Regions from separate parts of the Komagataeibacter sucrofermentans DSM 15973 genome, predicted to be linked through region 2. Evidence: riboswitches for the same ligand, from Rfam matches in the RefSeq annotation. Region 2 holds a riboswitch; the other holds the start of a gene.
The links. A riboswitch is a leader RNA that binds a small molecule or an ion and turns the genes downstream of it on or off. The one in region 2 is predicted to bind cobalamin.
Positions count from the first base shown of each region.

Region 1 (4,413 bases), 1.3 Mb from region 2:
GGCCAGGCGCGGGTCGTCGCGCCCGTCGCCTGCCAGCAGCACCAGCGGGATGTCCGCCTGCTGGCACGCGCGGCTGAGTTCCTCCACGCCGTAGCGCCAGTATTCCAGCCCGCCAAGCAGCCGCACCACCACGCAGCGCGACTCCATGATGGTGTCGGCCACATACAGGTCGATCGACATGGGGTGGCGCAGGCGGGACAGCGTTGCGGTGCGCAGGCTGGCATCGGGCGCGGCCCCTGCCGCATGGGCGGCGTTGAGGCATAGCAGGTCACTGTCCGAAAAGGACAGGAACACGATATCAGCCGGGGCGTGGCCGAGGTCTTCGGCCTGATCGGCCTCATCGAGCGTGCGGACCTCGCGTGCCAGCAGGTGCATGATTCGGCCCCCCGTCTGCCGTTTGCCTTACGCCAGTGCCAGGGCCGCTGCAATGGCGGCCTGGTCCAGCCCCTTCTGGCCGATCACCACAAGGGTGCCGGTTCGCGGGCCATCCTTGGGCACGGGCTGGTCGAACTGGTGGCGAAAGCGGCTGCCAACCCCCTGCACGGCCAGCCGCATGGCCTTGCCGCGCACGGTGGCGTAGCCCTTCATGCGCAGGATGTCGTGCTGTTCGGCCAGTTTTTGCAGGCGGGTGATGAAGCCCTCCACGCTGTCCTGCTCGGGGATGGGCAGCACGAAGCTCTCGAAATCATCATGCTCGTGCTCGCCGCCCTCGGCATCATGGTGGGAGGGGCGGGCGGCAAGGTCATCTTCCGCCGCCGCATCGAGGCCGAGCAGCACGGCGGGGTCAACCTGCCCGTCGGTGGCGCGCACCACCTTCACCGCGCGCGGGATCTCGGCGCGGATCGCGGCCTCGACCGCATCGGCCTGCGCGGGCGTCATGAGGTCGGTCTTGTTGAGCATGATCAGGTCCGCGCACAGGAGCTGGTCCTCGTACACCTCGGCCAGGGGGTTGTCGTGGTCGAGCGAGGGGTCGGCGGCCTGCTGGCGGGCGACTTCCTCGGGGTCATCGGCAAAGCGGCCGGCTTCCACGGCGGGGCCATCGACCACGGTCACCACGCCGTCAACGGTCATGCGCGTGCGGATGGTGGGCCAGCCGAACGCCTTGAGCAGCGGCTTGGGCAGGGCGAGGCCGGAGGTCTCGATCACGATATGGTCGGGCGGGGTCGCGCGGTCGAGCAGGGCTTCCATGGTGGGCAGGAAGTCGTCCGCCACGGTGCAGCACAGGCAGCCATTGGTCAGTTCGACAATATCCTCGTCGGTGCAGCCTTCCACGCCGCAGGCGCGCAGCGTGTCGCCATCGATGCCCAGCGTGCCGAATTCATTGACCACGATGGCAATGCGCTTGCCTTTCGCATTGGCCAGCACGTGGCGCAGCAGCGTGGTCTTGCCTGCGCCCAGAAAGCCGGTGATGACGGTAACGGGCACTTTGGCGCGGGCCGTGGCGGACGTGTTCATGGCGGTCAGACTCCGGAAAAGAGGGATGCGGGAAAGCGGCCGCGCACCATGTCCGACAGGCTTGCGGGCCTGCGCGAAGGCATGACGGTGCCTTTGGCCGAGGCGGCGTACGCTTTGGTGTAGGTCAGCAGGTCATCGGCCTTTTCCGGGCCGAGATTGGCCAGTAGCCAGCCCCATTTGCCCGGTGTCGCGATAACGGCGGTGCAGCCGTCGTTGCACGCGGCAAGGCAGGCGACTTCATGCACCACAATGTCGGGATCGCCTTTGGCCAGTGCCTGCATGGCATCGTGCAACTGCCTGCCCTGCGGGTTGTCCGATGCGGGCAGGCCGCGGCGGCAGGTTACGCACACATGCAGGTGCACGGGCGGTGGTGCCGTGTCTGGCTGGGGGGAAGTGGTCATCTGGTCCGTGCCCTTTCGCGGCGCTGCCGGGCGGGCAGCACAAAAAGCGGGGTGCGCGGTCATGCCCCGCCCGGCAGCAGATTGCCAGGTGGTGGCCAGTCGCGTGCCGGGCACCCCGCCAGCCATGCGATCGAAACGGTCATCTGTCCCGCGCGGGCGGGGATGGCAGGTCTCCTGGCTTGTGGCGAAGGGCGTGGCGGGCCACACCCTCAATATCCGGCGGCCTTCCCGGTCCCTCAGGGACCAGTGGCGGGACCGGTGCACGCACCGGGCCGGATTCGACCACTTACAGTTGCGGGGGCAGCGACGGCATTGCCGAGTGGCGCACCGTCTTCCCTATTCTCCCTGTGGGGGAACCATCAGGGGCGGATTTAGCCGATTGCGGTCCGCGCTGTCAAAGCCGCATGCCAGCCCGTGCCCTCAGGGCCGGGGCGCGCCGCTGGTGGCCAGACGCCATGTGGCGTGGCGGGTCAGCACCGTGCGGGTGAGGGGGGCGATATCGAGCCGCGCCATCATGGCGCCGTCACCGCCGAGGGCCGCGATGGCAAGCGCGCGGATGACCGTGGCATCGGCCAGCACCAGCATGCGCGCTGGCATTGCGGGGAGTGCGGCCAGCCATGTGCCAGCGCGGCGCAGCAGCGAGTCGCGGCTTTCACCCCCCGGTGGCGCGAAACCGGCATCTCCCACCCAGCGGGTGAGGTCGGCAGGGGGGAGAACCTTGAGCGAAAGCCCGTGCCACGCCCCCATATCGGCCGCCTGCAGGGCGGGCACGGCCTCGCAGGCATCGGTTCCGATGGTCTTGTTCAGGGGCGGTGGCACAAAAAGGCGATCGGCCGACGGCAGGCGGGCCATGAAGCCTGCGGGCAGGATGGGGGCAGCATCGCGTGCCGGAATGACGCCCCGGCGCAACTCATCAGGCGCAGGCAGGGCGATGCAGGTCAGGGTCTGGTTCATGCTGCCCTGCGTGGCCCGAAAGGGTGGGGCGAGCAATGGATGATTGACCTTGCCGGTTGATTTTGAAAGCATGGCGGCTGATCCGGTTACACGGCAAGGGCATTGCAAGCCGCCCTGTCATGCCATACTGCTCCGGATCGAGCATGATCCATGGAGTTTTCAGCATGAGCCAAGACACATCCGTCCTGTCCGCCAATATTGTCGCCCCGCCGGTTGCCATTCCCGTGCGCGACCTGCTGCCGTGGGGCGTGTTCGGGCTGGTTCTGGCCTCGCTGCTGATCTACTTCGTTGGCGCGGAGCAGGGCGCGACCTCGCTCGTTTCTGGCCATTACGTGCATGAATTCGTGCATGACGGCCGTCATCTGCTCGGCTTCCCCTGCCACTAAGGGGCGCGGGGCGCATCCGCCCCGCATGGCCTGATGTGAAGAACGGCATGCGCCCATTGCGCCTGCCGTTTTTTATTGCCTGAACGACTTTTGAAAGCAGCAGTTCTTGGCGAAGATTTTTTCAAGAAGCTTCGATAGAACGCCGCCTTTTTGAAAAAAGGCGGCACCCAGAAACTTTTATCATTTTGAATTGGTGAGGTGGATAACGGTCCGCCCTCTTATATGCCCCGCAAGCAGGCGCGGGGCCAGGCCGGGCACTTCGGCCAGGGTTGCGTCATGCAGCATGCTGTCCAGCCGTGTGGGGTCGATGTCACGCGCAAGCCGCGCCCAGGCCGTCATGCGGCGCGGTCGGGGGCACATGACGCTGTCGATTCCCTGCAGGCGCACATTGCGTAAAATGAAGGGGGCCACAGTCAGCGGCAGGGCCATGCCCCCGGCCAGCCCGCAGGCCGCCACCGTGCCGCCCTGCGTGATGGAGGCGCACATCGTGGCCAGCGCCTCGCCCCCCACCACGTCGATCCCGCCTGCCCAGCGTGCTTTTTCCAACGGCTTGCCGGTAGGGGCGAGGGCTTCGCGTGGCAGCACTTCGGCAGCACCCAGGCTGGTCAGATAGGCCTGAAGCTGCGCCCGCCCCGTTACCGCCACCACCTGATAGCCCAACTGCGCCAGCAGCATCACGGCCATGCCGCCCACGCCGCCGCCCGCCCCGCTGACGATGATGGGGCCGGAGGCAGGCGTCAGCCCGCCATCCTCCAGCGCCATGACGCACAGCATGGCGGTAAAGCCCGCCGTGCCAATGCCCATCACCTGCCGCCCCGACAGGCCCGCGGGGTGTGGCAGCAGCCACCGCCCCGGCAGGCGGGCCATGCCAGCCATGCCGCCCCAGTGCTTTTCCCCCAGTCCCCAGCCGGTGGCCAGAACCTGATCGCCGGGGCGGAAGACCGGGTCATCGGAGTGGAGAACACGGCCAGCAAGGTCAATGCCTGGAATCATGGGAAAATGCCGCACAACCGGCGCCCCGCGCGTCATGGCCAGCGCATCCTTGTAGTTGAGGCTGGACTGCGCGACTTCGACCGTCACATCGCCCTGTGGCAGGCTTGCGGGGTCGACCTGTTCCAGCCGGGTGGTGGTCGCGCCATCGGCGTGGCGGATCATGAGGGCCTCGAACATGCGAACGGGTTTCCTTGCTGGTAATGAAAACAGGGGGGTGCTGTATC
Region 1 covers NZ_CP137157.1:2,740,029-2,744,441, reverse strand. The annotation lists gene cobN (cobaltochelatase subunit CobN) at 1-375, opposite strand, end outside; gene cobW (cobalamin biosynthesis protein CobW) at 403-1,455, opposite strand; gene R5N89_RS12960 (DUF1636 domain-containing protein) at 1,461-1,856, opposite strand; cobalamin riboswitch at 2,003-2,232, opposite strand; gene R5N89_RS12955 (histidine phosphatase family protein) at 2,277-2,882, opposite strand; gene R5N89_RS12950 (CbtB domain-containing protein) at 2,975-3,196, shown strand; gene R5N89_RS12945 (MDR family oxidoreductase) at 3,377-4,366, opposite strand.
Region 1: linked by a shared signal. The riboswitch ahead of R5N89_RS12960 (DUF1636 domain-containing protein) and the one ahead of metE (5-methyltetrahydropteroyltriglutamate--homocysteine S-methyltransferase) in region 2 are both predicted to bind cobalamin.

Region 2 (4,413 bases):
CAGGAGAACGTCAGTGACCTGTCCATCCGCAGATTGGTGCCACCGCAATTGCGGCATCATATCCGAAACATTTTTCCGTTTTCGGATGCATGCCGGATATATAACAAAAAAACTTCTATAATGCCGTCATAATGCAGCAGGTAGTCAGTGTGCTCTACTGCCGATTATCGCTTTTTCGTCAAAGCCAAAGCGGAAAAGTTGATGGCAACCATGTACGAAACAGATCCCGTCGGCGCGATACACACACTTGCGCCCATCTGTCCCGAACAATCCCATGGCTTGCAGTTGCGCACACGTACCAGTCCATTGGCTTCCAGCTGAACGCGGTAATCCGGTTATGACGCAATGCGTGAATGCATTGCCTCCCAATTAAGTCCATGTCCGTTTGCAATGGTCAAAAAGATGACGTCTCCCGTTCCATCGCCCGAATTCATTCTGATACAGCAGCGTCGGCGCCGCCGATCAATTTCCATGTCCCGCCTTATGGAATGCGCACCCCGTCGCGAGGACGTGCTGAAAGCGGTCGCTGGCACGCCCGTTTGCGTTCCCAACCCTGAAGAAGCGATCCGTGCAGATGGGTTTTCCACATTCCTGCATATAGCCCCGCCAGTCAGCGGACTGCCGATCGTTTTACGGGATCGGGGCGACTATCTGGAGGAACTCTTCTCGCCCCTGCTGCTGGAGGCTCTGGCCCATGTCGATGCAGCTTGCGCAATATCAGACTTCCACGAGCCAGAAGCGCCAATGACTTTGCTGCAAGCCTATATTTCCGCGCAATGGACTATCGGCGCGCGTGATGCCGCCATGCACCTCTATGGTTTGCCGGGTTCAACCGCATAAGGCCTGCCCCCGGGCAGTATTTTACGCATGCCCGGGTCATTAAATGTGCTTCGTAAGGGTCACATCAGAAACGGCCACCACTCCAGAGCCCAACTGTCAGTTCCCCTTCGAGATAGGTCGTTTCCGTACACGTCAGGCCTGCTTCGGCAAACCAGTTCCGCATCTGGCTATCATTGAAACCCAGATGAAGATGTGCGTTCAGGTCCCGCAGTTCGGTGCGGCCATGTTGCGCGAAATCCACGACCAGTAATCGGCCATCGGGAGACAGAATCCTTGCGGCCTCGGCAATTGCGGCGGCTGGATGCTGCACGTAATGAAGAACCTGGTGCATCACCGCCAGATCAACACTTCCGCTCGCCTGTGGCAGGGAATAGATATCCCCCTGTCGCAATGCCGCCCGTTCCAGCCCGGCGGCTGCCAGATTGGTCCGGGCCACGCGCAGCATGGCAGGACTTCTGTCAAACCCGGTGATCAGTTGCGCCTGGGGCGCCAGCAGTTCGATCATGCGACCTGTGCCGGTACCGATATCGACCAGATGATGGATTACGCCCTTGCCGACTATGCGGCGTATTGCGCTTTCCACGTCCTGCTCCGACACATGCAATGAACGGATGGCATCCCATTCGACGGCATGGGTTTCGAAATATTCCTCAGCGGCTGCCGCCCGGACTGAACGCACCGCCCTGAGCCGTTCGGAGTCAGCCATGATTTCAGGATCGCTGCCCGACGGCCAACTGGCCACGGCATCGTAAACGGGCGCCATTTCGGTTTTATGGTCAAGGGTCAGAAACACCCAGTTTCCTTCCTTGCGCCGGGCTATGAGTCCTGCCTGCACCAACGTTTTGATATGCCGGGAAACCCGCGGCTGGCTCTGCCCCAGCACCTGGGCAATCTCCCCCACGGACAATTCCATATTCCGCAATAGCGCAAGGATACGCAGGCGCGTCTGGTCGGCCAGGGCCTGAAAGATAATGACCGGCGTTTGCATGAAAATATCTATATAACGAAATTCGCATATAGACAATAATAATTGACAGACTGATGAAATCTCTTTCTACTCTCACCCTGTCATGGTTCTGCACCCGGGTTTTTGGCGTGTAGCTAAGAGGGAAACCGGTATAAGCCGGTGCTGCCCCCGCAACTGTAAGCGGCGAGTGATGGTCCGTTCAGGCCACTGGAATGTATCCACATTCCGGGAAGGCAGGCCCATTGTGTCGACCCGCAAGCCAGGAGACCTGCCATGGCCGCATAAAATCCTCCGGCGGGGTGTCCGGGCGGGTCGCTACCCTGCCGTGCTGGACCTGGCCTGCTGCCGTGTTCGTGTGGATGATGCGTGGCACCTGCCCTGTTAGCCTCGCCCAACCTGAGTTTGAGGCTATCATGACTGTTTCTGTCGCCACCCTCGGCTTCCCGCGGATCGGGGCGCGCCGCGAGCTGAAAATCGCTCTTGAAAACTACTGGTCCGGTAAAAGCGATGCCGCTACCCTGCTGGCCACCGCGCGCGACCTGCGTGCTGCCGCGTGGGCGCGCCAGCGCGATCTGGGCGCGGATATCATTCCGTCAAACGACTTTTCGCTTTACGATCATGTGCTCGACACGACCGCCATGGTTGGCGCGGTGCCTGCCATTTACGAATGGGATGGGGACAAGGTCGATATCACGACCTATTTCGCCATGGCACGCGGCAATGGCCACCAGCATGACACATGCAACTGCGCTGGCGCACCAGCGGCGGAAATGACCAAGTGGTTTGATACCAATTACCATTACCTGGTACCGGAATTCACGCCCGACCAGACATTCCGCCTCGCCTCAGGCAAGATCGTGGACGAATACCTCGAAGCCCGGAAGCTTGGCATCGACACCCGCCCGGTCCTGCTCGGGCCTGTCAGCTACCTGTTGCTGGGCAAGGCCCGTGGCGGGGCGTTCAATGTCCTGACCCTGCTGCCACGCCTGTTGCCGGTTTATGTGGAAGTACTCAATACGCTTGCGGCGGCGGGCGCCACATGGGTGCAGATCGACGAGCCATGCCTGGTGCTGGACCTGCCCGACGGGGCCGATGACGCCTATGCCCGCGCCTATGCCGAACTGATCCGTGATGTTCCTGCCATCCGCTTCATGCTGACGACCTATTTCGGTGCGCTGGGCGATAATCTGGCAACTGCGCTGGGCCTGCCTGTCCACGGCCTTCATGTTGACCTGGTCCGCGCGCCCGAGCAGCTTGCGGATGTTGTGGCCGGAGCACGGCCGGACCTTGTGCTGTCACTGGGTGTGCTGGATGGACGCAATGTGTGGAAAGCGGACCTGAACGCCATCCTTGACCGGGTGGAACCCATCGTTGCAGCCGGTCGCAAGGTCATTCTTGCGCCGTCGTGCTCCCTGCTGCATACGCCGATCGACCTTGAGCGCGAAACCGAACTTGATGCCGACATCCGTTCGTGGCTGGCGTTCGCGGTGCAGAAGGTTGCTGAACTGGCCGTCCTCGCCAGGGCGCTGAATAACGGGCGCGACAGCGTGCGGCAGGTGCTCGATGCCTCCAGCGCTGCCGTGGCTTCCCGTCGCACATCGCCACGGATCAATAACCCGGCCGTTCAGGCACGCGCGGCAAAGGCGGACGCAACGCTCGCCCGTCGGGCATCGCCTTTCAGCCAGCGCCGCCCGCGCCAGCAGGCCAGACTGCGCCTTCCCGCCTACCCCACCACCACGATCGGTTCCTTTCCCCAGACCCCGGAAATCCGCAAGGCGCGCGCAGCGCATGCCCGGGGCGCGCTTTCGACCGAGGCCTATAATACCTTCCTGCGCGAACAGACCGCCCGGGTTGTGAAATGGCAGGAGGAGGTCGCGCTTGATGTGCTGGTCCATGGCGAGTTCGAGCGCAATGACATGGTCCAGTATTTTGGCGAACAGTTGGCAGGCTTTGCATTCACCAGGCATGCATGGGTTCAGTCCTATGGCTCCCGTTATGTCCGCCCACCCATCATTTATGGTGATGTATCGCGCCCCAAACCCATGACAGTCGAATGGTGGCGGTATGCGCAGTCACTGACCAGCCGCCCCATGAAGGGCATGCTGACCGGGCCGGTCACGATCCTGAACTGGTCTTTCGTGCGGGATGACCAGCCCCGCAACGTCACCTGCCGCCAGATCGCCTTTGCCATTCGCGATGAGGTTGTCGATCTGGAAAAAGCCGGGGCGGCGATCATCCAGATTGATGAGGCAGCCCTGCGCGAAGGCCTGCCGCTGCGCCATCGGGATTGGCAGCATTACCTTGACTGGGCTGTGGAAAGCTTCCGCATCGCGGCATGGGGCGTGGCAGATGCAACCCAGATCCATACCCACATGTGCTACTCGGAGTTCAACGACATCATTGCCGCCATTGCGGCGATGGATGCAGATGTCATTTCCATCGAGACGGCGCGCTCCAGGATGGAACTGCTCGAAGTCTTTGCCGATTACCATTACCCGGCGGAAATCGGGCCGGGCGTGTATGACATCCACTCCCCCCGCATCCCCACCGTGCAGGAGATGGTTGAACTCCTGAAACTTGCGACCGAACGCCTGAGCGCCGATCAG
Region 2 covers NZ_CP137157.1:1,426,636-1,431,048, forward strand. The annotation lists gene R5N89_RS06990 (hypothetical protein) at 346-840, shown strand; gene R5N89_RS06995 (metalloregulator ArsR/SmtB family transcription factor) at 905-1,828, opposite strand; cobalamin riboswitch at 1,895-2,098, shown strand; gene metE (5-methyltetrahydropteroyltriglutamate--homocysteine S-methyltransferase) at 2,221-4,413, shown strand, end outside.